3 regions of the Sporosarcina sp. FSL W7-1349 genome follow, and region 3 is predicted to be linked to each of the others. Evidence: a T-box and tRNA genes for the amino acid it is inferred to sense, from the RefSeq annotation. Region 3 holds a T-box; the other regions hold tRNA genes.
What was found. A T-box is a leader RNA that pairs with one kind of tRNA and senses whether it is charged. The one in region 3 lies ahead of leuS (leucine--tRNA ligase), so its partner is inferred to be a tRNA-Leu.

Region 1 (10,161 bases), on a different contig from region 3:
CTCGCTATATGATGCCGGTCTCCAAAATGGAGCAGCAGAAGAGATAGAAGAGTTCACGGGCACGGATATGAGCGGAAAAGAACGTGGATTCATCCGGACCGAGGAAGCACAAGAATATGAAGAACGATTAGATGCGGAAAACCTCGAATCCCCATTGGGAAATATCCCGTATCATGAAAAAGACAGTTATGTAAATGATCGAAAGAAGTAACAAGGGCATCTTGTATCATGGAAGAATCCTATGTTACGAATTCAAAAGAACCTAAAGTACAGAGCAGCTGCCCGACAAACAACAGTTGCGGTAGGCTTTGGAAACGGAGCCGTTTTGAAAAGCCTGGCTTCGCCGCATCCTGAGGATGCCTTAATTTCCGCAAAGATGAATTAAAGCCAAACGAACCCTTGGCTGTTCGATTGGCAACGGAGGACTGACTCGCATCCCACTTCGAGCATTAGAGGCTCGAAGTGAGACGCTGATACACAATCTAAGCAAAGTAATAAAAAAAGCGAGAGAACCCTACAAAAATAGGATTCTCTCGCTTTTTCATTATGACCCCTACGGGATTCGAACCCGTGTTACCGCCGTGAAAGGGCGGTGTCTTAACCGCTTGACCAAGGGGCCAAACATATGGCGGAGAAGGAGGGATTCGAACCCTCGCGCCGCTTTCGCGACCTATGCCCTTAGCAGGGGCACCTCTTGAGCCTCTTGAGTACTTCCCCATTATATGGCTCCGCAGGTAGGATTCGAACCTACGACCGATCGGTTAACAGCCGATTGCTCTACCACTGAGCTACTGCGGAATGGTGGGCCTAAGTGGACTCGAACCACCGACCTCACGCTTATCAGGCGTGCGCTCTAACCAGCTGAGCTATAGGCCCATTGGAGCGGGTGAAGGGAATCGAACCCTCATCATCAGCTTGGAAGGCTGAGGTTTTACCACTAAACTACACCCGCGTAGAAGGTGGCTCAGGACGGAATCGAACCGCCGACACAAGGATTTTCAGTCCTTTGCTCTACCGACTGAGCTACTGAGCCACAGATTTGATTGAAGAAGCGTTTTCGATGCTTTTCAAACCTTATGTATAACCTTTGAAAAGAATGGCGGTCCCGACCGGGATCGAACCGGCGATCTCCTGCGTGACAGGCAGGCATGTTAACCGCTACACCACGGGACCATTTGGTTGCGGGGGCAGGATTTGAACCTGCGACCTTCGGGTTATGAGCCCGACGAGCTACCACTGCTCCACCCCGCGATAATAATATTCATTAGTTATAATGACTTCAACGCATTTCGCATAAGGGACACCTTACGCTCCGCTGTCGGTGTTAATCACATTCTTCGTAATGCGATTTGCTCCACCCCGCGATAATAATATTCATTAGTCATAATGACTTTAACACATTTCGCATAAGGTACGCCTTACGCTTCGTTGCCGACACTAATAAGTATACAACAACTTTGGGAATTAAGAAACTCTTTTTTTCAGGTACACCATTTTAGTAAAAATGGCGGAGGAAGAGGGATTCGAACCCCCGCGGGCTTTAACACCCCTGTCGGTTTTCAAGACCGATCCCTTCAGCCAGGCTTGGGTATTCCTCCGTATAGTAGTAATAAATTCTGGTGGACCTTGCAGGACTCGAACCTGCGACCGGACGGTTATGAGCCGTCTGCTCTAACCAACTGAGCTAAAGGTCCTTAAGATGGCGGCAGAGGGGATCGAACCCCCGACCTTACGGGTATGAACCGTACGCTCTAGCCAGCTGAGCTACGCCGCCAGGATCTTTATTGAAATTGTTGGTGGAGCCTAGCGGGATCGAACCGCTGACCTCCTGCGTGCAAGGCAGGCGCTCTCCCAGCTGAGCTAAGGCCCCAGAAAATGGTCGGGAAGACAGGATTCGAACCTGCGACCCCTTGGTCCCAAACCAAGTGCTCTACCAAGCTGAGCTACTTCCCGTACTATGTGTTGTTGGCGCGCCCGACAGGAGTCGAACCCATAACCTTCTGATCCGTAGTCAGACGCTCTATCCAATTGAGCTACGGGCGCACTTGATATAACTGGTGCCGAGAACCGGAATCGAACCGGTACGGTAGTCACCTACCGCAGGATTTTAAGTCCTGTGCGTCTGCCAGTTCCGCCACCCCGGCAAAATCTGGAGCGGAAGACGGGATTCGAACCCGCGACCCCGACCTTGGCAAGGTCGTATTCTACCACTGAACTACTTCCGCATTGAAAGTGCGGGTGAAGGGAGTCGAACCCCCACGCCTTGCGGCACTAGATCCTAAGTCTAGCGTGTCTGCCAGTTCCACCACACCCGCGTATGAAATTAAAATGGTGAGCCATGCAGGATTCGAACCTGCGACCCTCTGATTAAAAGTCAGATGCTCTACCAACTGAGCTAATGGCTCGAAAAGTGGTGCCGGCGAAAGGACTTGAACCCTCAACCTACTGATTACAAGTCAGTTGCTCTACCAATTGAGCTACACCGGCAAATCAATAAATCATATGGTGGAGGATGACGGGTTCGAACCGCCGACCCCCTGCTTGTAAGGCAGGTGCTCTCCCAGCTGAGCTAATCCTCCAAGTTAAAATTGCGATAAGCTTCGCATTGCTGCGTCAGCTTCATTCGCTTGGTCAGTCACGTACGATAGTACGCTCCTTTCCTTGCTCAATCGCTTCCTTGCTCTGCTCGCTTCTCCCAATTTTAACGGGAGTGCGATAAGCTTCGCATTGTACTATGTAATGAACCTTACAAGCCTAGCGACGTCCTACTCTCACAGGGGGAAGCCCCCGACTACCATCGGCGCTGAAGAGCTTAACTTCCGTGTTCGGTATGGGAACGGGTGTGACCTCTTCGCCATCGTCACCAGACTTGTCCTATCTTTTCTCAAAGACAGTATTCATTATATCAATTCTCATGATAATTACAAGCATTTTTTTCATGAACGTCGCTTGTTCGTTCAAAACCGGATAAAACCAACATTGTCTGCCACAAGCCATGCAACCTTTGTATTGAGGTCAAGTCCTCGATCGATTAGTATCCGTCAGCTCCATGCGTCGCCGCACTTCCACCCCGGACCTATCCACCTCATCTTCTTTGAGGGATCTTACTTACGAATGTAAAGGGAAATCTCATCTCGAGGGGGGCTTCATGCTTAGATGCTTTCAGCATTTATCCCGTCCACACATAGCTACCCAGCGATGCCTTTGGCAAGACAACTGGTACACCAGCGGTGTGTCCATCCCGGTCCTCTCGTACTAAGGACAGCTCCTCTCAAATTTCCTGCGCCCGCGACGGATAGGGACCGAACTGTCTCACGACGTTCTGAACCCAGCTCGCGTACCGCTTTAATGGGCGAACAGCCCAACCCTTGGGACCGACTACAGCCCCAGGATGCGATGAGCCGACATCGAGGTGCCAAACCTCCCCGTCGATGTGGACTCTTGGGGGAGATAAGCCTGTTATCCCCGGGGTAGCTTTTATCCGTTGAGCGATGGCCCTTCCATGCGGAACCACCGGATCACTAAGCCCGTCTTTCGACCCTGCTCGACTTGTAGGTCTCGCAGTCAAGCTCCCTTATGCCTTTGCACTCTACGAATGATGTCCAACCATTCTGAGGGAACCTTTGGGCGCCTCCGTTACACTTTAGGAGGCGACCGCCCCAGTCAAACTGCCCGCCTGACACTGTCTCCTGCCCGGATCACGGGCATGGGTTAGAAGTCCAATACAGCCAGGGTAGTATCCCACCAATGCCTCCACCGAAGCTGGCGCTCCGGCTTCCAAGGCTCCTACCTATCCTGTACAGGCTGCACCGGAATTCAATATCAGGTTACAGTAAAGCTCCACGGGGTCTTTCCGTCCTGTCGCGGGTAATGCGCATCTTCACGCATATTATAATTTCACCGAGTCTCTCGTTGAGACAGTGCCCAGATCGTTACGCCTTTCGTGCGGGTCGGAACTTACCCGACAAGGAATTTCGCTACCTTAGGACCGTTATAGTTACGGCCGCCGTTTACTGGGGCTTCAATTCGAAGCTTCGCTTGCGCTGACCTCTCCTCTTAACCTTCCAGCACCGGGCAGGCGTCAGCCCCTATACGTCACCTTACGGTTTTGCAGAGACCTGTGTTTTTGCTAAACAGTCGCCTGGGCCTATTCACTGCGGCTCTCTCGGGCTATTCACCCTACCAGAGCACCCCTTCTCCCGAAGTTACGGGGTCATTTTGCCGAGTTCCTTAACGAGAGTTCTCTCGATCACCTTAGGATTCTCTCCTCGCCTACCTGTGTCGGTTTGCGGTACGGGCACCTCCCGCCTCGCTAGAGGCTTTTCTTGGCAGTGTGAAATCAGGGACTCCGGGGAATAATTCCCCTCGCGGTCACAGCTCAATGTTACAGGAACGGGATTTGCCTCGTTCCACACCTCACTGCTTCGACGCGCATGACCAACAGCGCGCTCACCCTATCCTACTGCGTCCCCCCATTGCTGATAGCGGCGGGGAGGTGGTACAGGAATATCAACCTGTTGTCCATCGTCTACGCCTTTCGGCCTCGACTTAGGTCCCGACTGACCCTGAGCGGACGAGCCTTCCTCAGGAAACCTTAGGCATTCGGTGGAAGGGATTCTCACCCTTCTTTCGCTACTCATACCGGCATTCTCACTTCCAAGCGCTCCACCAGTCCTTCCGGTCTGGCTTCGACGCCCTTGGAACGCTCTCCTACCACTGACACCAATGGTGTCAATCCACAGTTTCGGTGATCCGTTTAGCCCCGGTACATTTTCGGCGCAGCGCCACTCGACCAGTGAGCTATTACGCACTCTTTAAATGGTGGCTGCTTCTAAGCCAACATCCTGGTTGTCTGGGCAACGCCACATCCTTTTCCACTTAACGGATACTTGGGGACCTTAACTGGTGGTCTGGGCTGTTTCCCTCTCGACTACGGATCTTATCACCCGCAGTCTGACTCCCAAACCTAAATCATCGGCATTCGGAGTTTGTCTGAATTCGGTAACCCGGGATGGGCCCCTAGTCCAAACAGTGCTCTACCTCCGAGATTCGTTGTTTGAGGCTAGCCCTAAAGCTATTTCGGAGAGAACCAGCTATCTCCAGGTTCGATTGGAATTTCACCGCTACCCACACCTCATCCCCGCACTTTTCAACGTACGTGGGTTCGGGCCTCCAGTAAGTGTTACCTTACCTTCACCCTGGACATGGGTAGATCACCTGGTTTCGGGTCTACGACCCCATACTCATTCGCCCTGTTCAGACTCGCTTTCGCTGCGGCTCCGCCTTCTCGGCTTAACCTTGCATGGAATCGTAACTCGCCGGTTCATTCTACAAAAGGCACGCCATCACCCCTTAACGGGCTCTGACAACTTGTAGGCACACGGTTTCAGGTTCTCTTTCACTCCCCTTCCGGGGTGCTTTTCACCTTTCCCTCACGGTACTGGTTCACTATCGGTCACTAGGGAGTATTTAGCCTTGGGAGATGGTCCTCCCGGATTCCGACGGAATTTCACGTGTTCCGCCGTACTCAGGATCCACTCTGGAGGGGATGGACTTTCGGCTACGGGGCTATTACCCGCTGCGGCGGACCTTTCCAGGTCGCTTCGCCTAACCCATCCCTTTGTAACTCCGTATAGAGTGTCCTACAACCCCAGGAAGCAAGCTTCCTGGTTTGGGCTCTTCCCGTTTCGCTCGCCGCTACTCAGGGAATCGAATTTTCTTTCTCTTCCTCCGGATACTTAGATGTTTCAGTTCTCCGGGTCTGCCTCATGTACGCTATGTATTCACGTACATGTACTGCCCCATTACGGGCAGTGGGTTTCCCCATTCGGAAATCTCCGGATCAATGCTTACTTACAGCTCCCCGGAGCATATCGGTGTTAGTGCCGTCCTTCATAGGCTCCTAGTGCCAAGGCATCCGCCGTGCGCCCTTTCTAACTTGACCATAATGGTCGATCGTTCGGCCATAGCGATATGGCGTCCGGATCGTTACAAAGTATTGCATGTTCAATCAAAAAAAGTGATCGACTCGGTTGATTACTTGTGTTTGTTGCTTTCAATGTTGTTTTATCCAGTTTTCAAAGAACAAGTTTGAAAATCCATCTCAAGGATGAACCTTCAAAACTGAACGCAAAACGTCAACGTATGAACCCAAGGTTCATATTCCGTAAATATCCTTAGAAAGGAGGTGATCCAGCCGCACCTTCCGATACGGCTACCTTGTTACGACTTCACCCCAATCATCTGTCCCACCTTCGGCGGCTGGCTCCCGTAAGGGTTACCCCACCGACTTCGGGTGTTACAAACTCTCGTGGTGTGACGGGCGGTGTGTACAAGACCCGGGAACGTATTCACCGTGGCATGCTGATCCACGATTACTAGCGATTCCGGCTTCATGCAGGCGAGTTGCAGCCTGCAATCCGAACTGGGAACGGTTTTATGGGATTGGCTCCCCCTCGCGGGTTCGCAGCCCTCTGTACCGTCCATTGTAGCACGTGTGTAGCCCAGGTCATAAGGGGCATGATGATTTGACGTCATCCCCACCTTCCTCCGGTTTGTCACCGGCAGTCACCTTAGAGTGCCCAACTGAATGCTGGCAACTAAGATCAAGGGTTGCGCTCGTTGCGGGACTTAACCCAACATCTCACGACACGAGCTGACGACAACCATGCACCACCTGTCACCGCTGTCCCCGAAGGGAAAGGCATGTCTCCATGCCGGGCAGCGGGATGTCAAGACCTGGTAAGGTTCTTCGCGTTGCTTCGAATTAAACCACATGCTCCACCGCTTGTGCGGGTCCCCGTCAATTCCTTTGAGTTTCAGTCTTGCGACCGTACTCCCCAGGCGGAGTGCTTAATGCGTTAGCTGCAGCACTAAGGGGCGGAAACCCCCTAACACTTAGCACTCATCGTTTACGGCGTGGACTACCAGGGTATCTAATCCTGTTTGCTCCCCACGCTTTCGCGCCTCAGCGTCAGTTACAGACCAGAAAGCCGCCTTCGCCACTGGTGTTCCTCCACATCTCTACGCATTTCACCGCTACACGTGGAATTCCGCTTTCCTCTTCTGTACTCAAGTCCTCCAGTTTCCAATGACCCTCCACGGTTGAGCCGTGGGCTTTCACATCAGACTTAAAGGACCGCCTGCGCGCGCTTTACGCCCAATAATTCCGGACAACGCTTGCCACCTACGTATTACCGCGGCTGCTGGCACGTAGTTAGCCGTGGCTTTCTGATAAGGTACCGTCAAGGTACGGGCAGTGACTCCCGTACGTGTTCTTCCCTTACAACAGAGCTTTACGATCCGAAAACCTTCTTCGCTCACGCGGCGTTGCTCCATCAGACTTCCGTCCATTGTGGAAGATTCCCTACTGCTGCCTCCCGTAGGAGTCTGGGCCGTGTCTCAGTCCCAGTGTGGCCGATCACCCTCTCAGGTCGGCTACGCATCGTCGCCTTGGTAGGCCGTTACCCCACCAACTAGCTAATGCGCCGCGGGCCCATCCTGCAGTGACAGCCGAAACCGTCTTTCAGAGTTCCTCCATGCGGAGGAACTGATTATTCGGTATTAGCCCCGGTTTCCCGGAGTTATCCCCATCTGCAGGGCAGGTTGCCCACGTGTTACTCACCCGTCCGCCGCTAACTTCAGGGAGCAAGCTCCCATCCGTCCGCTCGACTTGCATGTATTAGGCACGCCGCCAGCGTTCGTCCTGAGCCAGGATCAAACTCTCCATAATAGAGAAATTCGAGTAGCTCGAGTTTCTTGCTGGCATCAGTTAAGATGTCAATTTTGAATCCGAAGATTCGTTTTGTCCGTTTCACCGACGAAGTCGGCTTCCGGACTTTATTTGTTGACGTTTTGCTGTTCAGTTTTCAAGGTTCATTTACTTTCTCGCCGCAACAGCGACCCTCTTAATATAACATCTTCTCGAAGAGAAGTCAACAACTTTTTTCGATTTCTTTTTTAAGTTGTTTGTCGTCCGCTAAGGACATGTACTAATATACAACATGTCCTATTAAATAATCAAGTCTTTTTTCAAAAAAACTTTTCAATAAGTTTTTTAGGGTCAATTACGAACAAACCAATCCCGCATAGGACAACGACCCCGCCTACTAATTGGGGCAATGTCAATGTCTCTCCAAATACATAGAACGCCAGGATAGCGGCGCCTACCGGCTCGAATAGGATGGCCACCGATATGACATTTGTGCTCACCCATTTAATCGCCCAATTGAATAATGTATGCCCCAGCAGATTCGGAATCAACGCGAGCAGGATGAACCACATCCAGTCGCTCGAAGGATAAGGCCCGAATGATTCCCCTTTTGCCAGCACATAAAAAAACAATGTGATCGTGCTTATTGAATAAACCACAAACGTATAAGTAATTAAGGAGAGTCTTTTCCGAACCTCTTGCCCGAATAACAGATAGGCCGTCACGAGCGCACAGCCGATTAAAGCCAGTATATCCCCAAAAAGCGCAGTTCCACTTAATCTGAAGTCTCCCCAACTGATGATGACACTGCCTGAAATCGCGATAAGAGCAGACAGAATCGTCTTCAATGAAATCTTTTCCTTGAAAAAGAAGTAGGTGCCTACGAATGCAAAAATCGGTTGCAGCGTTACCAGGACCGTCGAACTGGCGACCGATGTGTAGTTTAATGATTCAAACCAAAAGATGAAATGGAATGCAAGGAACACTCCAGCGATAGTGGAGAAGAGCCAATCTTTCCGTCTAAGTCCCTTTAATTCTTTTTTATATTTATAGAGAAAGATCGGTAGCATTGCAAGCACCGAAAATAACATCCGATAAAAAGCAATGACACCGGAGTCCGCGTTGGCAAGCTTCACAAAAATAGCTGAGAGCACTACCGAGATCACACCGATCGTAATCGGGATATAGGGATGAATTGCAGGTCTTTCCATGTAAAACACTTCTCTTTCAAATGGAGCCAAGGTTACACCCTATCATTTAGGGCAATAGAATAGTAAAGAGTATATCATGCCATGTCCATGAGCACCAACATAGATAAAGGGGGATTTGTATGGATTGGATATTGAATGAAACGATGTACCCCGAGGTTCTTATAAAAATAACCCTCGCTTTAGTATTAAGTTTAGTAATTGGCGTAGAGAGGGAAATGAAGAAAAAGCCGATCGGATTAAAGACAAGTGCTGTCATTGCCACTTTCAGCTGTCTTATGACAATCATCTCCATTGAAGCCGCCTATCTCGTTCCTCCCCGGGATGATATCAACGTCACGATGGACCCGCTCCGTTTGGCGGCACAAATTGTTAGTGGTATAGGATTCCTAGGTGCAGGGGCAATACTGAGAAGGGATAATGATAATATCACTGGCCTGACTACCGCTGCCATGATTTGGGGAGCTGCCGGAATCGGGATTGCGGTGGGAGCCGGCTTCTATATAGAAGCTGCGTTTGCCGTCCTCAGTGTCATGTTCGTTATCGAGGTCCTCTCCCCTTTGCTTGGGAGATTTGGACCGAAACGGTTACGGACAAAAGATGCTGCCTTCACTTTCATCGTGACAGATATGTCGAAAATCGATGACCTGATCGAGTACTTGACGCTAGAAGGGATGTCGGTCGAAAATTTGAGGATCCGGAAGATAATCGAAACAGAACAACCTACGAAACATGAGTTGGATTTCCGTCTTACCGCCCTGCCAAAAAAGGAAACATCGCAGCTATATGTCGAACTCTCCGCACTTCCCTATGTTGAATCAGTTGAATTGGAATTATTTCATTAACGGAGGTCTCCTATGTCAGACATACTAAAATTGTTGAAAGAAGGAAACAAACCTTCACTCCTAGCAGCCATCGTCAATGCTGTCATCGCAGGATTGAAAGCCATCGCCTTTTTCTTTACAGGAAATGTCGCGATGTTTGCGGAAATGCTCCATTCTTTAGGAGATGCAGCTAACCAGTTCTTCGTCTACGTCGGGTCCGCCCTTTCCAGGAAAGCCCCGACGCCCAAGTATCCGAATGGTTTTGGCCGAGTCGTCAATCTGGTTTGCCTCGGTGCGGTCATTGTTGTCGGAATCATGTCCTATGAAGCCATCATTGGAGGTTGGCATCATATCTTCAATCCCAGTGAATCAGGCAGCCTGCTTATCAACTTGTCCGTCCTCGGCATAGCCATTGTCC
Region 2 (10,161 bases), on a different contig from region 3:
TGCCGATGGCGAAGAGGTCACACCCGTTCCCATACCGAACACGGAAGTTAAGCTCTTCAGCGCCGATGGTAGTCGGGGGCTTCCCCCTGTGAGAGTAGGACGTCGCTGGGCTGTCATTCCAAATGACTACTGAGTATTAGTAAAGTTATTATTCCGCAGTAGCTCAGTGGTAGAGCAATCGGCTGTTAACCGATCGGTCGTAGGTTCGAATCCTACCTGCGGAGCCAATTGGAGAGCTGTCCGAGTGGCCGAAGGAGCACGATTGGAAATCGTGTATACGCTAACCGCGTATCAAGGGTTCAAATCCCTTGCTCTCCGCCAGTTTTTATACCTTTATTGAATATGGCCCCTTGGTCAAGCGGTTAAGACACCGCCCTTTCACGGCGGTAACACGGGTTCGAATCCCGTAGGGGTCACCATTTTAATTCTCAATAAACCTTTATAGCTAATTGCGAATCCTGTTTAAAGCGGGAGAAGCAAGCAGGTCGAGGAAGCAATTGAGATAAAGAAGGAGCGTACCTTAGTACGTGACTGATTGAGCGAAAGCGGCTGACGAAGAGATGCGCAGCTTAACACGCTTTAAACCGGAGGATTAGCTCAGCTGGGAGAGCACCTGCCTTACAAGCAGGGGGTCGGCGGTTCGAACCCGTCATCCTCCACCATAATATTATCGCGGGTGGAGCAAATCGCATTACGAAGAATGCGATTAACACCGACAGCGAAGCGTAAGGTGTCCCTTATGCGAATTGCGTGAAAGTCATAATGCTTTTGAATACTATCGTCGCGGGGTGGAGCAGTGGTAGCTCGTCGGGCTCATAACCCGAAGGTCGCAGGTTCAAATCCTGCCCCCGCAACCAAATGGTCCCGTGGTGTAGCGGTTAACATGCCTGCCTGTCACGCAGGAGATCGCCGGTTCGATCCCGGTCGGGACCGCCATTTGTTTTTTATACATAGGTTTGAACAGAATATTCAATACCGATTCAAATCTAATAAATATTATGTGGCTCAGTAGCTCAGTCGGTAGAGCAAAGGACTGAAAATCCTTGTGTCGGCGGTTCGATTCCGTCCTGAGCCACCATTTAATCACCGTGCCGGTGTAGCTCAATTGGTAGAGCAACTGACTTGTAATCAGTAGGTTGAGGGTTCAAGTCCTTTCGCCGGCACCATACCCTAGGTGGGGTAGCGAAGTGGCTAAACGCGGCGGACTGTAAATCCGCTCCCTCCGGGTTCGGCGGTTCGAATCCGTCCCCCACCACCATTTTACAGGGGCATAGTTTAACGGTAGAATAGAGGTCTCCAAAACCTTTGGTGTGGGTTCGATTCCTACTGCCCCTGCCATTTATTCTAGCTATTTCTAGCCAACCTTATGGCGGTTGTGGCGAAGTGGTTAACGCATCGGATTGTGGTTCCGACATTCGAGGGTTCGATTCCCTTCAGCCGCCCCATCCATGTTGTGAACACGTTATATTATAGTGGCGATTGTGGCGAAGTGGTTAACGCATCGGATTGTGGTTCCGACATTCGAGGGTTCGATTCCCTTCAGTCGCCCCATTAATTTTGGGGTATAGCCAAGCGGTAAGGCAACGGACTTTGACTCCGTCATTCGTTGGTTCGAATCCAGCTACCCCAGTAGTTGCGGAAGTAGTTCAGTGGTAGAATACGACCTTGCCAAGGTCGGGGTCGCGGGTTCGAATCCCGTCTTCCGCTCCACTTTTTCTACGGCGGCATAGCCAAGCGGTAAGGCACGGGTCTGCAACACCCTTACCACCGGTTCGATTCCGGTTGCCGCCTCCAGATTTTATGCTTCGTAACTTTATATTATGCCCGAGTGGTGGAATGGCAGACACGTCGCACTCAAAATGCGATGCCGCGAGGCGTGCCGGTTCAAGTCCGGCCTCGGGTATCCACGAAAAACGATACAACTTTGGTTGTATCGTTTTTTATTTATTTGCTGGAGGAAACAGGTTTGAGAAATGCTCCTGCTCGCCAATGCTCTTCAAACTGTTTTAGAGTGCGGTCCAGTCATCAGTCCATTCCCTTCTCTGCCCACTGCTTTACTCCCCCGCTTGAACCCATCTGAAGCGCTTCTCCGTATGAATATTACCCATTTCCTTACAAGGATAAAAAAGTCCCCACTGAATAAAAACTCTTGTAAGATTTATCTATCTGGAACGTCTAATGAATAAAGGGAGGGAACACGATGTGACTCGGCATTCAATTGAGGACTGGTTTCATCAATATGAGAGAGAGGTTACCAGTTTTTTGATTTATTTTACCGGACGGATGGATGTGGAAGATCTAGTCCAGGATACTTTCATGATTGCCCTGAAAAAGTTGTCTACCTTTAAAGGGGATGCTCATCCGAAGACATGGCTGATTTCCATTGCGCGCAATCAGGTGCTGGATACGTATCGCAGGCGGCAGCGTTGGTCACGGCTTGCTCATTTGCTGGGTGCTGAGCAAAGGGGGATGGACGAGGTGGAAGGGCAGCTGATCCGCAGCCAGGCTACAGAGGAGCTTTATCGGGCTATTCGTCGCCTTTCCCCGAAGCCTCGGGAATTGGTCATTCTCCGAGGGATCTTGGAGCTGTCTTCGAAAGAGGCTGCCACCATTTTGAACAGCACGGATAATGCAGTGAATGTTATGTATCATCGGGCACTAAAGAAGCTTAAACAAGTATTGGAAGAGGAGGAAACTGCCAATGGACGAGATAAAGGAATTACGTAATCAGCTTACAAGCCTTCCGCAACATTCATTACCAGAAGAAAAAAAGAAAGCCATCCTACGACACCTGGCTGGATCTGAGGAAGAACAGAACCGAAAAAAGCGGATTGCTCCACTGCTGTCTTCCATTGGAATTGCAGTAATCCTTTTGATGTTATTTCTATCACAAAGCGGAAATCCGCTTCATTGGAATGTGGGACAGCAACGTCAATTGGCAGACTACGGAAACGTGTTCTCCGCTCCTCCATATGAGCTGATCGGAGTGGAAGGCAAGGTAGGCATTCTCGGCCCGGCCCATTTTGTGGCAGAGGACCAGCGCCGGGTCGCCAAATTGATGCTCTTTTTCTGGGGCACACCGGCTTTGGCGGATGAACCGTTCAAAGTAGAAGCTACCAATGCACAGGGAGAGCGTATTACTTTATCCGAAGGATTCCTGAGCAAACCATTATACGAAGAGGATGCCCATGCGTTGACGACATTCGCACCTTTCCCGAAAGAGGGAGATTGGCAAGTGTCCTTCTATGTAGGCACAGAGCTGTTTGAGGAGTTCACCGTCGATGTCCTGCCACCTTTTCCTCAAACGGAGACCTATACATTGACGGATTCCCCGATGGAAATGAAACCGGGCGTGGAAACAGAAGTGTTCATTGAAAAGCATAACGATGGAAAAGGGGAGATTTCCGTTGAAGTGAGAACTTCGAAAGGTGAGCTTGTTTCCACTCAAATATTTCAGCGGGATGGGGAGGCCGTTCATGCACCTACAGCGAAAAAACTGCTATTCTATCATGGCACTTTGAGCTTCCCGGAAAAAGGGGAATGGTTCCTAGTGATCGACGGTGAGAAAACAGGTACTTTTCAAAATTGAAAACGCTCCTTCCGCCGAAGCGGAGGAGCGTTTTCCATAGGGGGGACCGATACTAAATTGCTTGTCAGGTAATGGTTGCGTTGCCTGTAGTCGGATATCGGGAATGGGTCACAATATAAATGGGTACAGGTCATTGGTTGATCTCCATTAAATTGGACTGTAGATCCCGTGCCCTATGCCTTGGAAAGGACTCTCACCTTACCAAGGTTTAGAAATAGGCCGCGTCGTCGAAATCCAGTTCAATCGCATAGTTTTTCGCGTTGATGCGATTGGATAATTGGTGCGCGTCTTTTTCGGCCTGTAATGCTTTTAGTCTGTACTCTTCCGGATCAAACAAGGCGATGCGGTAGAAAGTTGTATTTTCCCCGTAGCCGAATTGGATTTCTTCTTTATCAGCCGAGGCCAGCTCTTTAAAAAAGCTGGCCTTTGCCCGAAGCTGGGTCGCTAGTTCAATCGCTTCGACAATCGCTAGTTGCTGTCCTTGGAATTCAATCGAATGGTCGATATTCGCACGGTACATGAGACGATCGAGCACGCGGCTATCTAAACGGACTTGCTCCAATTCAGCTTCGACCAATGGTAAAGTACGGGGCCCTGTGACGGGTGTTTTCCCTTTTTCTACCGTTGTAAAAGCGACCCGCCGCATTTCCATTTCCAATTCATGAATCTTCTTTTTGAGAATGCTCTTCAATTTTACGGCTTCCGCCAATGTAATCTTTCCCATTTGCTTCTCCTCCAGCAGCCTATGGCTCAATGGTAATGACGTGCTCATCTGCATGTAAAACGAATGATTGTGAGTCTCCTCCGCTAATACTGGTGAACATATTGGCGCAGGCGGTGGTCAGTTCGAGCGCCTCCTCTGCATCCATGGAAGGCCGGATGAAGAATATTTGTAGGGCAGAGGTCGTCTCTTGCGTAACTGCCGTTCGAATTGAATCTACAAAAGGGCTTCCAAACGGGCTGTAATCATCTTGCAGCAATAAAATGCCGGACAGGGAGTTGAAGCGTCCATTCAATCCTTCATAGCCATCCTCTTCGGAACCGACAGATACGCGGATATTGCCGATAGTCTTCTCAAAGTCATAGATGCCTACGGGAATTTCATATTGCAAGGAGAAGAAGTTATTCAAATCGACCGCACTGTGGAACGGTTGGATATAATTTTGTTTTTTCACGCGGCGCATCAGGGCTTCGACAGAAGGGCGATACCGGTTTGGATCTGCCCCTAATGATTTCCAGACACTGCGCCATTCTTTGATTCCGACGTAGTCGGCAAGTGGCTTGTCTTCCATTTCAAAGAAAAGTTGTTCTTGGAAAAGTTGCAGTCTTCCTTTTAGCATTTGAGGCGATTCTTCCACTGTAATTTTGGTATAATAATTAATGCCCATTTTCAAATCGGGCATGTCGGTCAGTAGTTTCTGATCCATTTCAATTATCAATGACATCACCCTTGTCTTGGTTTTATAGTAATCTTAGCATAAAGGAGGCGACAGAGGGTGAATGCTGTTCAGCTGCAAGAAGCGATCCGGACGTATGCGGCTTCCATCGGCATCGACAAAATTGGTTTTACGACAGCAGCCCCATTCCGGGAAATGAAAAACCGATTAAGGCGGCAACAGGAATTAGGCTACCAGTCCGGTTTCGAGGAAAAAGACTTGGATAAGCGGACAGAACCGGCGTTGCTTCTGAATGAGGCGGAGAGCATCATTTCCATTGCAATCGCCTATCCATCCAAAATGCAGGATGCCCCGAAAGGAAAAAAAGGGGATCGGCGCGGGCTCTTTTGCCGTGCATCCTGGGGAATGGACTATCATACAGTGCTTCGGGAGAAATTGCAGCTTCTGGAGCAATATATAAAGGAATACGCGCCAACTGCCCAGTTGCGTTCGATGGTCGATACGGGAGAACTCGTGGACCGTGCAGTAGCGGAGCGCGCGGGGATCGGTTGGTCGGGTAAAAACTGTTCCATTATTACACCGGAGTTCGGTTCCTATGTGTACTTAGGTGAAATGATCACAAACATACCATTCGAGCCGGATGTACCGATGGAAGACGAATGCGGCGATTGTAAGCTGTGCCTGGATGCGTGCCCGACCGGTGCCTTGATCCAAGGTGGCCAACTGAATGCACAGCGCTGTATCGCGTTTCTGACGCAAACAAAAACAGCGATTCATGAAGAATTTCGTGTGGAAATCGGGAACCGCCTGTATGGATGTGATACATGCCAAACGGTCTGCCCGAAGAATAGAAGGAAATATAATTTGCATCAGCCTGCTTTCCAACCGGATCCGGAACTGGCCAAGCCATTGCTGGAACCATTGCTGCAATTATCGAACCGGCAGTTCAAAGACCGTTTTGGCCATGTCTCGGGTTCGTGGCGAGGGAAAAATCCGATCCAACGGAATGCCATCATTGCATTGGCGCATTTTAAAGAGGAAGCGGCCGTTCCTGCGCTGATCACCTTATTGAAAGAGGATCCCCGTCCTGTCATTCGGGGCACCGCGGCGTGGGCGCTCGGAGAAATCAGAACGGAAACCGGCAATTCCGCGATGGAAGAAGCATTGCTGCTGGAACAAGACGATGCCGTCCGGGAAGAACTTGAGAAGGCAATCGAGAAACAGCTTAACTAGAGGAAGTGTAGAGATGACGATCCATGTTGCTTTATTTGAACCGCTCATTCCAGCCAATACGGGGAATATCGCGCGAACTTGCGCGGGGACGGGGACGAAACTCCATTTGATTAAACCGCTCGGATTTTCGACGGATGATAAAATGTTGAAACGGGCAGGGCTCGATTATTGGGAGTTTGTCGATATCCGTTATCATGATGGAATTGAGGAGTTATTCGCTTCCTTCCCCAATGCGGAGTTTTACTTTATTACGAAATTCGGGACGAAGCCGTACAGCTCTTTCGATTTTTCGGATGAATCGAAGGATCTCTTCTTTGTTTTTGGAAAAGAGACGACCGGACTGCCGGATGAGCTTATCGAAAGCCGTCCGGAGCAATGTTTGCGCATTCCGATGAACGACAATATCCGTTCTTTGAATTTGTCGAATACCGCCTCCATCCTGATCTATGAAGCGCTTCGGCAACAAAATTTTCCGGGATTAGTATAAAAAAACGGGACTGCCTAATGGCTTGTCCCGTTTTCAGCAATCATCCTTTTTTAACTTTGCCCGGTTTGTCTTCGTATCCACCGGTGAAAATAGCGGATAGGAATGCGAAGCAAACAGCTATTATAAGAATTAGAGTCATGGAAAATACCTCCCGTTATGTCAGTTGTTCTTTGTTTATTATACCCCAGTTTTTGATGAATTGGTATAGCGGGCCGGTAAATTTGTGACAAAGAGGGGAAAAGTGAAACTTTTGATCCCGTGGAGCGTATAAGAACTAATGGATTGAGGAGGGACAGCATTATGAATTATTCAACCGGCATGAAATGGATCACAGGCATAGCGGAGGCGTTTTTAGCCATCCCAATCATCGGTGGCGCCTTTGTCATCGGGACAGGCTATAATGCCCTCTTCCTCATGTTCATCCTGCATGCGATCACACTCATACTGTCAATCCGAGAGGGACAAGGGAAAGCCGCTTCGATTCTCGGGCTTTTCACAAGCGTTGCCAGCGTCATCCCTGTCATTGGATGGCTTTTGCATTTGATAACAGCGGGCGCGCTATTTGTTTCGGCTTTCATGTCGAGCCGCTATCGGATTTGATTGGAATAAAAGGAACTGCCCTTCCGACAAGGTGATCGGAAGGGCAGTTTTTTAATGCGGCAAAAAGAGCAATTGGTATGTGAAGAGAGCGGCAAAAATATAGAGCAGAATGGGAACCTGTTTGCCTTTCCCTTTCACCACTTTCAATAAAGGATAAGTGATGAACCCGAGAGCGATCCCCGTAGCGATGCTGGAAGTCAACGGCATCGTCAGGATGACAAGGAACGCCGGAAACGATTCGTCAAATTGATCCCAGTCAATTTGCTTCACTACGCCTATCATCAAACTGCCGACGATAATAAGCGCGGGAGCGGTGATAGCCGAGACCCCGGAGAGCGCTGAGACGACCGGGCTGAAAAAGGCGGCTCCGATAAAGAGGATGGCCACAGTCAGCGTCGTAAGCCCGGTACGCCCTCCGACAGCGACACCCGAAGAGGACTCGACGTAAGCGGATGTCGGGCTTGTTCCGAACATGGAACCTATTGTAGCGGCTACAGAATCAGCCAATAGCGCATGACGCGCCCGCGGCAGTGATTTCCCTTTCATAAGGCCGGCTTGTTTGGCGACGCCGATCATCGTGCCCGTCGTATCGAATAAGGTGACTATTAAAAACGCGAAGACGACGCCGTACAGACCATGCGAAACGACATCTCCGACCGCTTGGAGCGGATTCCAGACGAGGATGCCCTCCGGCAAGTGTGGAAGCTTCCAAGGCGCACCTTCGAAATGAAGTTGATTCGTAAAGAAAGCTACAATGCCCGTAATGACCATCCCAATGAAAATGGCGCCATAGACATTTAAAGTCATCAGGACGATTGTGACAAGTAGTCCAAATAGGGTCAATAACACAGGAGGGGACGTCAGGTCGCCAAGTCTCACTAAATTGGACTCGTGGGGAGCGACGAGTCCGGACAATCGCAACCCTAAAAATGCGATGAACAATCCGATTCCTGCAGTGATGCCATGCTTCAGATTTTCCGGAATGGACTCAATCAATTTTTCCCGGAATGAAGTCATGGATAGGATGATGAACAGCAATCCCGCGATGAACACCGCTGAAAACGCAGTCAGATAATCGAGCTGGCCGTCCGATGCAATAACTACAGATGTAAAATAAGCGTTTAAGCCCATCCCGGGGGCGATGGCGATCGGATAATTGGCGAATAAGGCCATCCATAAAGTCCCGATTACGGTAGCAATGATGGTCGCCAGAAATACTTGGTCGAACGGCACACCGGCATCCGCCAAGATAATCGGGTTGACGATGACGATATAGACCATCGTCAAAAAAGTCGTCATTCCTGCTAGAATTTCTGTTTTGGCATTTGTACCCGCTTTATTTAAATGAAACAAAGGGTTGCCCTCCTTTAAACACGAACTATATTGATTACATTTAACATAATATTCGTTTTTGGGGAGAAATGCAATCATTACTTTTATAGAATTTCACGCGGGGTACATATATGACTTTAGGATAGGGTATTTTTTCATATGAACTCTGGTAAACTCAGGTAATTATGGTATGATGAAAAAAAGCCAACAGGGGGAATGGACTTGTTTAGAAGTAGAAAGAATACCGTCCAAGACGAAGGATTAAAAGAGGAACTGGCACGTCTGAAAATGGCTTATGCCGAAAAAGAAACGGAAGAACTAGGACGCATCACTGATATAAAAAACGAATTGGCCGCTGCTGTCGACCAACATGAGAAAGTGAATGCCCAGCACAATGTATTGGAGCAGGCCGTTGGACAAATAGAAAAAAGATTTACGAATGTCGGGGATTTAAGTGAGCAATCCTCCGAGAAGTCACGGGAATTGAATGAATGCGGAAATTCCCTCCGTGAGAAATCCTATGTAATGGTCGCAGAGGCTACGGAAGGGACGAAAGAAGTGCATGCGACTGCGGATGTCATCAAAGAATTGGGGAACCAGATCCAGGCATCCGAGACGAATATGGAGAACCTCAGCGAGCGCTCGGTCGAAATTCAATCGATTGTCGGAGTGATTGAAGACATAGCTGCCCAGACGAACTTGTTGGCGTTGAACGCTTCCATTGAGGCAGCCCGCGCCGGAGAATATGGGAAAGGATTTGCGGTCGTTGCCCAAGAAGTAAGAAAGCTGGCGGAAAGTACATCCGATAGCACTGCGAACATCCAAACCTTGACGACCTCTTTACGCAACGAAATCGAACAAGCTTTGGAAGCGACCCGGAAAAGTGCGGAACTGGTGGAAAAGGGAGTTGCCGTCAGCTTGGAGACCGCTTCAAAGATTGAGACGATCCTTAGCACGATTGAAGAAAGCCAAGGGGATATTGGATCCATCCAAGAAATGATTGAACAACAGAAGCAGCTCTCCGAAAAAGTGAAACAAGAATTAGTCGGGGCCAATGAACTCTTTACGCAAGCGCACGATCTGATCGTGCAGCATATCGAAGATGCCAAAGAAGTGGACGAACGGCTGGAAAGCGGCATTCGCCAGCTGACGAACTGAATAGAAAAGAAAAAGCATGGAACTCCGAATGAGTGGAGTCCATGCTTTTTTGTCAAATCCATGCCAGCGTCGATCTTTCACGCCTGCGCTTTTGCCTTCTCACGTTTCGCTTACTTCCACCGTCGTTTGCTTACCTGTAATCGGATGTACAAAAGAAAGTTTAGTTGCAGTTAATCGATAATTCCCATCGGGCGTTTCACTGCCGCCGTATAACGTGTCGCCTTTGACAGGATGCCCGATATGGGCCATATGGACACGGATTTGATGGGTTCGACCTGTCACGAGTTCCGCTTCGACAAAAGTGGAATCGTCCGTGCGCTGTTTCACACGGAAATGAGTTAGGGCGGACTGGCCGGACGGGGACA
Region 3 (10,161 bases):
TTTCCTATATACTAAAGAAGAAAATGAAATCAGGTTAATTACCTGACTGAATGTCTTTCCAGATTTTTTTGTTGGGATTCCTGAATCCTAAAATAGGGGAGAAGTATCAGAATGATAATGGTCCGGCTAGCTGCCTCCTCTGAAATTTCCAAAAATGTCGATTGAAAAGATTAGGGGGGATATTTTTGTTCAAAGATGAAATAAATGAGGAATTTATGGATTTTAAAGAGGCGAACGAAGGGGATTTCACATGGTGGAACTATGTCAATATGAAATCGGATATACACACAGCTCTCGGGTTTGCAAAATTTTTCTATCCGGATATTGTTGAGGTGGAAGGATGCTTTTTATTAAAAGATAAGTTCTCACAAAAGAATTTCAGTAGGTGGAAAAAGGATTATCAAAATAATAAAGTGACAATCGAAAAAATGATGAACCTGTACCAAGTAAAAGATTTTTTTCATATCAATGTTGGTGAAGAAGACCTAAGGGACCAAATTCAGGCATTAGGAGAAGCCCTTAGAAAATTCTGGTCCCTTAGCTTTAAAGACAGGTTTCCCAATCGAAATATAGTTGTAAGTGTTTTCGAGGAAGAAGACGGAGAATTTTTTATTACCGTCCATGAACAGTGATAAAAATTCATTGTTTTGATTCGATAGCCTTGATTGGTTACATGGCTTTTCAAGACTTGCGGCCAATTCACTAAAGTGAAAGCGGGTGAAAGAGAATGGATCCACAACTTTTATATCATGCATATTTACCGGATGACCATCAACATTTTGTATACAAAGAGCAAGTCATACTGGATGGCATACATTGCACTACAGGATCCAACCATCGCTATAGCAACGGCGGCAAGGTGAAAATGGAAATTACCGAGAGCTTGAGGCCTTCTCATATACCTGCCTGGGTCGATTTCCGAGAAGCGATAGGAGTGGACTTGATAAACCGTTTTACTAGATCTTTCTGTTTTCCTTTATTTACCGATAAGATTCTAGTATTTGACGGCGACATTTCATTATCCATCTATGATCAGGCATTTTATGAAGATGTAAAGGATTTTGATGAAGAAGCCTTGAATTTCGACACTGGAGAAAATATAGAGCACTGGATTGCATTGTATTGGAAAAGTATGATGACGTTGAATGAATATCTTTTACAGAAACCATATATGAAGCCGGAAGTGTTGGTGTTTGAACCTGTTCCTACAGAACTCATCAACATTTGCGAGGAGAATCCTTAATGTGTCTGATGGATATTTTTAAGCAGAACCAAATCAGTTTTGATTGGAAAACGGTTTATGCAGGGGTAAAATTAGATCTCCTAAAACCTAGTGAAATCTCTAGCTATGCAGTTGAGTTATTAACTCACCATCCAGAAATAGACGATCCAAACATGATTCAGCTTGCCTGGAGAGAAGAAGAAACAGATTACGAGATGGTATGGATACGTTTATTGAAGGAGTTAGGTGTTCAGGACTTGGATTTGGATGCCGACATCTGGCAAATTGAGAAAAGGAAATGGCGATTTGCTTTATTAGCTTCTCTGAAAATGGAGTATCCAGACGACTTGGAGGAATTATTAAGCCAGGTTGCCGAAGTATATGCTGATTTTGATTACCCTGAAGGCATGGAAAGCTTTATTAACTATCTGCCTCCTCCAGATGGTTTTGATCCTTCCCGATACACGAAAGAAGAAAATGTTGTCAGGCTATTTACCTTGTTTAATGAATTTCTAAATAAGGAGCTGCACTATTTACAGCAATATGTAGTTTAAGGACTGTTTGAAATGAGATTGATACGAGACAAGGTCTTTTTTTATAGAGACCCTCGAATTCAAAAGCGGCGGACAAGTTTCATGGCGGAAATGATGTTCGGCTACCCAATCAGTCTGTCATACTAAAAATCCCGCCCAGACGAGAGAGGTCTGAACGGAATTTCATTTAGCACATGACAATCACTTGCGATGGGGTTGTTTGAGCCGGAATGCTTTTTGTCGTGAAGTTATAAACGACTATTAAATCCCGATTGGCCGGATATTTAGTAAAGGCCTGCCCGTTTTCAAGAACTATTTTGGTCTGTCGGGACAGATTCAGTTTTAAATTGCCTTTACTGTTCACGAGTTGCTGATCGAAATAGTCCACATCGACAAATTGATCCGGTCGATTCTTCGCTATGACGACCGCCCGATATTGCGGCGGGTAAATCAACGGCACAGGTAGATTCGCATCATAAAATCCTGTTACTTGATCTCCCACTTTGACTAAAACATGGTCTACGAAATACGTACCGGGTTCTATTACGAAATTCACGATTAAACCGTTCGGGTTTTCCAATGTAAATAATTTATAACAACCGGACATGGGGTCGTTCGATCCTATTATAAAATCATTGATTGCCGTCACCGTACCGCTAAACGATAGAAAGTTCGCCATGTCAATCCCTCCCTTTCATTCTATGCCTATCTAACTTATGCCTAGGATAACGTGGGTGTTCATTTACGGAGGTTCGGGAAGGGAAAGTGTCTTTAATCGGGTGTCGGTATCCTTTACAAATCAGAAAAAGCGCCGACCCTAAGAGATCAGCGCTTTTCTTACATGATGTTCCATCAGCCATCGGGTCGATTTCCGGAATCCCGTTGATTTCTTCGATAAAAAGTGTGTCTTACATACTGGTTCCGATTTCTGTCGGACCAACCTGGTTTATTGCGAGGGTCCTGCGACATTAACTCTTCCAATCCTGAGCGATCCATATTCCTCTTCACTTTTTGTATTTCATCTTCAAAAAATAGTGACATGTTGTCCCCTCCTTTCTAGCTTATTTAGAGAAAGGAGGTTGAGTTTTTGGTTCATTTATTTTAGATATTCCTTCCTCTTCTTTTATGGTACGTCGTTGGTTGGAGGGCGAGGGAGGCAAGTGCATACTGATTATAGTTAAAGTTTTAAAGGCGCCAGATTCTAAAAAAATTCAAAAAGGACCTGGAACCGGTCTTTCATTGGAGAGGGTAGTGTATATTCAGAATCGTTTTCAAATTGTAAAGGTGACTGTCACCTTTACAAAATGGTACACTATTTGTAGAAGAATGGCTCTCCGCCTATACAAAAGGGGGAATAAATGTTGGATGTGTTCATTGTAACGGGAGCTTCCAAAGGCATCGGGGCCGCCTTATTTGAGCAACTGCGGGCGAAAGGCAATCAGGTGATCGGAATTGCTCGGACCAATCCGACAAATGCTGAACAATTTATAACTGTCGACCTCTCCAAGACCGACCAGCTTGGGGATGTGATGAAAGGTGTCATCGATTCATATAGGAAGCAGGCAGACTCTTTTACGCTGATCAATAACGCCGGCATGGTTGAGCCGATCGGCCTAGCCGGGACATTGGATGCGGGCGTAATGGAGACTGCCCTTGCCGTCAATTTGACGGCGCCTATGATCCTATCGAATTCGTTCATCGCTGCCTTGCGATCGTTTGCCGGGCCGAAACGAATCATGAATATCTCTTCCGGAGCCGGCCGCAATCCGTATACAGGCTGGAGTGTTTATGGCACGACGAAAGCCGGATTGGATCAATTTTCCCGTGTCGTCGCATTGGAGCAGGAGAAGGAGAAGCATCCTGTCGAAATCGTTTCGATTGCACCGGGCATCATCGATACGGAAATGCAGGAGACGATCCGGGCGAGTGAGCGGAAGGATTTCCCGATGTTGGATCGGTTCATTGATTACAAAGAGACAGGGGCTTTGGCCAGTGCAGAACAAACTGCCGAAAGTTTGCTGGCATTTTTGGAGCAGGAAAATTTCCGGGCAGTCGGGCCAATCGCTGACATCCGGCAATTTAAAATGTAAAGGTGACTGTCCCCTTTACAATTCAATAAACGAAGAAAGTGGGGAGTATGGATGGAAACGATCGTATCTTTAGCAGATGTTTCATTCCAAAGAGGGAAAAAAGAGATTTTACATACTATTGATTGGGAAATTCGGGAAAATGAGCATTGGGGGATTCTTGGACTGAATGGGTCTGGAAAAACTTCTTTATTGAATATCATTTCAGCGTATAATGTTCCTTCGAGCGGAGAGGCGGCTGTCTTCGGAAATGTCTTCGGCCAGACGAACTTGCCTGAACTCCGGAAGCAGATTGGATTTGTGAGCAGTTCGTTGGAGCGGTTTTCGCAATATTTCCAGAACGATCCGGTGGAAAAAGTTATCGTCAGCGGGAAGTTTGCAAGCTTCGGCGTTTATGAAGAAGTGACGGAGGCAGACTGGACCCGCGTCGATCAACTGCTTGATGCTTTCCGTTTATCGTATTTGAAAGGGAAGTCGGTGCACCTAGTCTCGGAAGGGGAAAAGAGGCGGGTGTTGATTGCGCGGGCGTTAATGAGTGATCCGAAAATGCTTATTTTGGACGAACCGTGCTCCGGATTGGATATTTTGTCACGCGAACAGTTTTTGCAGGCGTTGGAGACGGTATCCCTAAACGGCTGTCATATCGTCTACGTCACCCATCATATCGAGGAATTGGTGAAGGACATCACGCATGTGCTTCTATTGAAAGAAGGTCGCATTGTGGCGGCGGGCCCGAAATCGGAAGTTGTTACCGATGAGCTGCTGTCGGAAACGTTCAATGTTCCGGTCACCGTGCAATGGCAAGAGGGGCGTCCTTATTTATCTGTTCAGCAAACGGAAGTGTCATCAAAAGTATAAGGAAGTAACTCGTTGAAAGACAGGCAGCAGAAAATTTGCTGCCTGTCTTTGTGTAGATGTACCGTTATGATCGCTTACAGAAAATGTTATGTGGTAATCAACTAATTGGAACTTATTCCACTGTCCGAATTTCCTCAAAATCCCGGACCTTTTCAAATGCCACTAAAAACGGTGGATTGTTTCGCTGGTTGAGCAGTTCGTAGCGGATGACGTGCACGTCCGCTTGATGCAATGTTTTTACGTAGGAGAGTAAAGCGTCTCTTTCCTCTTTTCCTCCCTCATGGCCGTCATAAACCGAAACCGCGATGATTCCGCCTTTTTTCAGCATGCCGAGCAAATGGTGGATAGCCTGGATGGTCGTCTCTGGTTTCGTGATGACCGATAAATCTTCACTATATGGCAAATAGCCGAGGTTGAACATCGCCCCTCCGATCGGACCTTCCACATATTCAGACACATTGGAATGGCTATCCAAAATGAGGGAGACGCGAAGATTCAAATCCCCGAGCCGTTCCTTTGTCGCATCGAGCGCCGTCTGTTGGATATCGAAGGCGAAGACATGTCCGGCTTCCCCGACTTGCTCCGCTAAAAATAGCGTGTCATTGCCGTTGCCCGCCGTCGCATCTACCACGGTTTCTCCAGGCAGGACCGTTTCTGCCATCAATCGTTTGGCGAAGGGGAGCACCCGATGAAGTTTGATTTGATTCATATCGTTTCGACCGCTTTCTCGTAAAATTTCCCTTGCCAGCTGCCCCGGCGTTCAAGTTCCTTATCGATGCCGTTGAGCACTTCCCATTTCGTCACACTCCACATCGGCCCGATCATCAACTCGATCGGCCCGTCGCCTGTGATGCGGTGGATGATCATGTCCGGCGGCAGGATCTCCAATTGGTCGGCGACGAGCTTGATATACTCCTCTTTCTCCAGGAATTCCAGCTGGCCTTTTTCATATTGTTTCACCATTGGTGTCCCTTTTAATAGATGAAGCAAATGGATTTTAATGCCTTGGACGTCGAGCTTCGCCACTTCACGGGTGGTTTCCATCATCATGTCATAGTCCTCGAGCGGCAGTCCGTTAATGATATGCGTGCAGACGCGGATGCCATGCTTCCGAAGTTTTTGGACCCCTTCGACGTACGTTTGGAAATCATGGGCGCGGTTGACCAAGTTTGCCGTTCTTTCATGGACAGTCTGCAAGCCGAGTTCAACCCATAGATAAGTCCGTTCATGCAGCTCCGCCAAATATTCGACGACGTCATCCGGCAAGCAATCCGGACGCGTGGCGATCGAAAGGGCGACGACCCCTTCCTGTGCCAAGGCCGCTTCAAATTTTTCCTTCAGTTTGGGCAGCGGCGCGTGGGTGTTCGTGTACGCTTGGAAATAGGCCATATACTTGCCTTCTTTCCATTTCTTGTGCATTTTATCGCGAATTTCAGCGAATTGGACATCGATCGGATCCACCCGGTCGCCCGCAAAATCACCGGATCCGGCTGCACTGCAAAACGTACAGCCCCCGAAAGCGACCGTGCCGTCTCGATTGGGGCAATCAAACCCCGCATCCAAGGCGACTTTGAACACTTTGAAACCGAATTCGTCCTTCAAATGCCTGGACCATGTATAATATCGTTTCCCTTCGGTCGGGAAGGGGAAAAGTTGTTTTTCCACATGTTTCACTCCTCTGACAAGTAGATTGTACCATGTTTTTTCATGTTTCATCATGTTTCATCATCACCGATCAATTGTCGTCACATTCTCCTCCCGCGATGAAGGATACACCCCCCGAATAAAGGAGAAAAGGGTATCTGCCATTGCAACATTGCAAATCTTCTGTTTTAATAAAAGAGAAGTACTATTGCAAAAGGGGGATGTTGGATGAAACCGATTTATTCATCTGCACAAGAAGCAATCGCACACATCGAAGACGGTGCTACATTAATGGTTGGCGGTTTCGGATTAGTGGGGATTCCGGAGCAGCTCATTTTGGCGCTTGTCGAAAAAGGCGTCAAGGATTTGACGGTCATTTCTAATAACTGCGGAGTCGATGATTGGGGACTCGGACTCCTGCTCAAAAATAAGCAAATCAAGAAAATGATCGGATCCTATGTAGGGGAAAACAAAGAGTTTGAACGCCAAGTGCTAGCCGGCGAAATCGAAGTGGAATTGACGCCGCAAGGTACGCTAGCGGAGAAAATTCGCGCGGGCGGTGCAGGCATTCCAGCTTTCTTCACACCTGCCGGGGTAGGGACAGTCATCGCGGAAGGGAAAGAGGTCCGTGAATTCGATGGCAAGGAATATGTCCTGGAGGAAGCGCTACATGCCGATTTCTCTTTGGTCCGTGCGGCGAAAGCCGATAAATTCGGAAATCTGATCTACAATAAAACGGCGCAAAACTTCAACCCGATGATTGCTGCGGCTGGGAAAGTGACCATTGCTGAAGTAGAAGAGATTGTGGAAGCGGGCGATTTGGATCCGGCTACGATCCATACACCGAGCATCTACGTGCAAGGGCTTCTGCAAGCGGAGCAGGAAAAACGGATCGAGCGTCTGACGACTCGATAAGGAAAGGGGATCGTATTAATGGGACAAGTAAATGTGCGCGAACGTATTGCAAGAAGAGCTGAAAAGGAAATTGAAGACGGCAACTACGTCAACCTTGGAATTGGAATGCCGACATTAGTCGCGAACTATATATCACCGGAAAAAACGGTCGTCCTGCAATCGGAAAACGGATTGCTCGGCATCGGGCCCTATCCGACGAAAGATGAAGTCGATCCGGATTTGATCAACGCCGGAAAGGAAACGGTTACATCGATTCCCGGATCATCCTACTTCAACAGCGCTGAGTCTTTTGCGATGATCCGCGGGGGACATGTGGATGTCGCAATTCTCGGAGGCATGGAAGTATCAGAGAATGGCGATTTGGCCAACTGGATGATCCCCGGCAAGATGATCAAAGGGATGGGCGGCGCAATGGATCTGGTCCATGGCGCGAAGAAGATCATCGTCATCATGGATCATGTCGCGAAAGACGGATCCTCGAAGATCAAGAAGGAATGCTCCTTGCCGTTGACAGGTAAAGGGGTCGTCGATCGGATCATCACGGAGCGGGCGTTGATCGATGTCACTCCGAACGGCTTGGAATTGAAAGAAGTGTTCGAAGGATATACGATCCAGGAAGTAATCGATTCGACGGAAGCCGATTTGATTGTAAACGATGTCAAAGAAGGCGTTAGTTGATGGTTGTTAAAATGTGATGAATCGGGTAAACTAGTACCAAATAGTGTCGGTTTTGAAGAGGATTAGTAATCGTTCATGTCGATTTTCAGAGAGCAGGCGGTTGGTGGGAGCTTGCAACGGCAGCGATGAACTCGCCTTGGAGCCTGCATTGGTGAAATGACTAGTAACCCATGCCGTTTTCCGCGTTAAGGATTCAAGTTGGGCAGCCGTGCTGTCAATTTGGGTGGTACCGCGGGAATGCGTTTTAGACTCTCGTCCCTTGCAAGTTTAGGGACGGGGGTCTTTTCGTTTGAATGGCAGGACTAGCGGACTGATACATATTTGATTAGGAGGAATTTTTTCATGAGTTACAACCATGTCGAGATTGAAAAGAAATGGCAAAAATATTGGAAGGATCACCAAACATATAAGATGGTCGACGATCCGTCCAAGCCGAAGTTCTATGCCTTGGATATGTTTCCGTATCCGTCGGGGGCAGGGCTTCATGTCGGTCATCCGCTAGGCTATATTGCGACGGATATTTTAAGTTCATTCAAACGGAAGCAAGGGTATAATGTCCTTCATCCAATGGGGTGGGATGCGTTCGGTCTACCGGCTGAGCAGTATGCGCTGGACACAGGAAACGATCCGGCTGAATTCACGGCCCGCAATATTGCGACGTTCAAGCGGCAAATGCAGGATCTTGGGTTTTCCTATGACTGGGACCGGGAAATCAATACGACGGACCCGAGCTATTATAAATGGACGCAATGGATCTTCATTCAATTGTATAAAAAAGGTTTGGCATATGTCGATGAAGTGCCGGTCAACTGGTGTCCTGCTCTTGGAACCGTATTGGCGAATGAAGAAGTGATCGATGGCAAGTCCGAGCGAGGCGGCCATCCGGTTGAACGACGCCCGATGCGCCAATGGGTGCTCCGCATTACGGAATATGCGGATCGCTTGCTTGAGGATTTGGATGATTTGGACTGGCCGGATAGCTTGAAGGATATGCAGCGCAACTGGATCGGCCGCTCGGAAGGAGCCCAGCTGACATTTGAAATTGATGGAACTGATCTTTCATTCGAAGCATTCACGACACGTCCGGACACGATTTTCGGCGCAACGTATGCAGTGTTGGCGCCTGAGCATAAATTGGTCGAACAAATTACAACTGCCGAGCAACAAGCGGCAGTCGAAGCATATTTGGAAAAAGTGAAATCGAAGAGTGATTTGGAACGGACGGACTTGGCGAAAGAAAAAACCGGTGTCTTTACGGGAGCGTATGCGATCAACCCGGCAAGCGGCGAAAAAATGCCGATCTGGATTGCCGATTATGTTCTAGCAACATACGGAACTGGCGCCATCATGGCGGTTCCGGCACACGACGAACGCGACTATGAATTCGCGAAAGAATTTGATTTGCCGATTGTCGAGGTTGTGGAAGGCGGGGATGTTTCGAAAGAGGCATATGTCGGTGACGGTTCACACGTCAACTCTGGTTTCCTCGATGGACTAGGCAAGGATGAAGCCATTGAAAAGGCGATCGCTTGGTTTGTCGAAAACGGCAAAGGTGAAAAGAAAATTACGTATCGCCTCCGTGATTGGCTCTTCTCCAGACAGCGCTATTGGGGCGAACCGATTCCGATCATTCATTGGGAAGACGGTTCCATGTCACCTGTGGACGAGTCGGAATTACCGCTGAAGTTGCCGGTGACGGACAATATCAGACCGAGCGGCACGGGCGAATCGCCGCTTGCCAATATCGAAGAATGGGTAAATGTCGTTGATCCGGTAACAGGCATGAAAGGCCGCCGTGAGACGAACACAATGCCGCAATGGGCGGGAAGCTGCTGGTATTATATCCGGTATATCGACCCGAACAATGACGACATGATCATCGATCCGGAATTGGCAAAACGTTGGCTGCCGGTTGACATTTATGTCGGCGGGGCAGAGCACGCTGTTCTTCATTTGCTATACGCGCGCTTCTGGCATAAAGTGCTATACGATATCGGTGTCGTCCAAACGAAAGAACCATTCCAAAAATTGTTCAACCAAGGGATGATCTTAGGGGAAGGCCATGTCAAAATGTCTAAATCCCTCGGCAACGTCATCAATCCGGATGACATCGTCCATTCACATGGCGCAGATACGCTGCGTCTATACGAAATGTTCATGGGGCCGCTGGAAGCGTCGAAAGAATGGTCGACGAACGGATTGGACGGCGCTCGCCGTTTCCTCG

Region 1: it encodes a tRNA-Leu, which carries the amino acid that the T-box ahead of leuS (leucine--tRNA ligase) is inferred to sense. The anticodon was not compared.
Region 2: it encodes a tRNA-Leu, which carries the amino acid that the T-box ahead of leuS (leucine--tRNA ligase) is inferred to sense. The anticodon was not compared.

The regions. Positions count from the first base shown of each region.
Region 1 is NZ_JBBOOK010000003.1:283,171-293,331, reverse strand. Features, by position in the region: gene MKY41_RS20025 (TraR/DksA C4-type zinc finger protein) at 1-211, shown strand, start outside; tRNA gene MKY41_RS20020 (tRNA-Glu) at 548-619, opposite strand; tRNA gene MKY41_RS20015 (tRNA-Ser) at 627-717, opposite strand; tRNA gene MKY41_RS20010 (tRNA-Asn) at 724-798, opposite strand; tRNA gene MKY41_RS20005 (tRNA-Ile) at 800-876, opposite strand; tRNA gene MKY41_RS20000 (tRNA-Gly) at 879-952, opposite strand; tRNA gene MKY41_RS19995 (tRNA-Phe) at 961-1,033, opposite strand; tRNA gene MKY41_RS19990 (tRNA-Asp) at 1,098-1,173, opposite strand; tRNA gene MKY41_RS19985 (tRNA-Met) at 1,177-1,251, opposite strand; tRNA gene MKY41_RS19980 (tRNA-Ser) at 1,506-1,598, opposite strand; tRNA gene MKY41_RS19975 (tRNA-Ile) at 1,618-1,694, opposite strand; tRNA gene MKY41_RS19970 (tRNA-Met) at 1,701-1,774, opposite strand; tRNA gene MKY41_RS19965 (tRNA-Ala) at 1,795-1,870, opposite strand; tRNA gene MKY41_RS19960 (tRNA-Pro) at 1,877-1,953, opposite strand; tRNA gene MKY41_RS19955 (tRNA-Arg) at 1,967-2,043, opposite strand; tRNA gene MKY41_RS19950 (tRNA-Leu) at 2,056-2,144, opposite strand; tRNA gene MKY41_RS19945 (tRNA-Gly) at 2,151-2,225, opposite strand; tRNA gene MKY41_RS19940 (tRNA-Leu) at 2,234-2,315, opposite strand; tRNA gene MKY41_RS19935 (tRNA-Lys) at 2,330-2,405, opposite strand; tRNA gene MKY41_RS19930 (tRNA-Thr) at 2,412-2,487, opposite strand; tRNA gene MKY41_RS19925 (tRNA-Val) at 2,504-2,579, opposite strand; rRNA gene rrf (5S ribosomal RNA) at 2,753-2,868, opposite strand; rRNA gene MKY41_RS19915 (23S ribosomal RNA) at 3,012-5,944, opposite strand; rRNA gene MKY41_RS19910 (16S ribosomal RNA) at 6,181-7,732, opposite strand; gene MKY41_RS19905 (DMT family transporter) at 8,032-8,922, opposite strand; gene MKY41_RS19900 (MgtC/SapB family protein) at 9,042-9,764, shown strand; gene MKY41_RS19895 (cation diffusion facilitator family transporter) at 9,777-10,161, shown strand, end outside.
Region 2 is NZ_JBBOOK010000003.1:142-10,302, forward strand. Features, by position in the region: rRNA gene rrf (5S ribosomal RNA) at 1-111, shown strand, start outside; tRNA gene MKY41_RS18505 (tRNA-Asn) at 153-227, shown strand; tRNA gene MKY41_RS18510 (tRNA-Ser) at 231-321, shown strand; tRNA gene MKY41_RS18515 (tRNA-Glu) at 345-419, shown strand; tRNA gene MKY41_RS18520 (tRNA-Val) at 587-662, shown strand; tRNA gene MKY41_RS18525 (tRNA-Met) at 783-857, shown strand; tRNA gene MKY41_RS18530 (tRNA-Asp) at 861-936, shown strand; tRNA gene MKY41_RS18535 (tRNA-Phe) at 1,003-1,078, shown strand; tRNA gene MKY41_RS18540 (tRNA-Thr) at 1,091-1,166, shown strand; tRNA gene MKY41_RS18545 (tRNA-Tyr) at 1,174-1,258, shown strand; tRNA gene MKY41_RS18550 (tRNA-Trp) at 1,265-1,338, shown strand; tRNA gene MKY41_RS18555 (tRNA-His) at 1,370-1,445, shown strand; tRNA gene MKY41_RS18560 (tRNA-His) at 1,476-1,551, shown strand; tRNA gene MKY41_RS18565 (tRNA-Gln) at 1,559-1,630, shown strand; tRNA gene MKY41_RS18570 (tRNA-Gly) at 1,636-1,710, shown strand; tRNA gene MKY41_RS18575 (tRNA-Cys) at 1,721-1,794, shown strand; tRNA gene MKY41_RS18580 (tRNA-Leu) at 1,823-1,903, shown strand; gene MKY41_RS18585 (RNA polymerase sigma factor) at 2,203-2,727, shown strand; gene MKY41_RS18590 (hypothetical protein) at 2,702-3,589, shown strand; gene MKY41_RS18595 (hypothetical protein) at 3,798-4,313, opposite strand; gene MKY41_RS18600 (B3/B4 domain-containing protein) at 4,333-5,028, opposite strand; gene queG (tRNA epoxyqueuosine(34) reductase QueG) at 5,086-6,219, shown strand; gene trmL (tRNA (uridine(34)/cytosine(34)/5-carboxymethylaminomethyluridine(34)-2'-O)-methyltransferase TrmL) at 6,233-6,706, shown strand; gene MKY41_RS18615 (hypothetical protein) at 7,007-7,306, shown strand; gene MKY41_RS18620 (NCS2 family permease) at 7,358-8,659, opposite strand; gene MKY41_RS18625 (methyl-accepting chemotaxis protein) at 8,861-9,796, shown strand; gene MKY41_RS18630 (RluA family pseudouridine synthase) at 9,896-10,161, opposite strand, start outside.
Region 3 is NZ_JBBOOK010000001.1:138,365-148,525, forward strand. Features, by position in the region: gene MKY41_RS00730 (DUF2247 family protein) at 1-46, shown strand, start outside; gene MKY41_RS00735 (hypothetical protein) at 186-632, shown strand; gene MKY41_RS00740 (DNA polymerase III) at 728-1,243, shown strand; gene MKY41_RS00745 (DUF2247 family protein) at 1,243-1,776, shown strand; gene MKY41_RS00750 (hypothetical protein) at 1,943-2,434, opposite strand; gene MKY41_RS00755 (SDR family NAD(P)-dependent oxidoreductase) at 3,123-3,845, shown strand; gene MKY41_RS00760 (ABC transporter ATP-binding protein) at 3,897-4,700, shown strand; gene MKY41_RS00765 (class I SAM-dependent methyltransferase) at 4,813-5,409, opposite strand; gene MKY41_RS00770 (TIGR01212 family radical SAM protein) at 5,406-6,365, opposite strand; gene MKY41_RS00775 (CoA transferase subunit A) at 6,573-7,259, shown strand; gene MKY41_RS00780 (3-oxoacid CoA-transferase subunit B) at 7,278-7,937, shown strand; T-box leader at 7,981-8,200, shown strand; gene leuS (leucine--tRNA ligase) at 8,280-10,161, shown strand, end outside.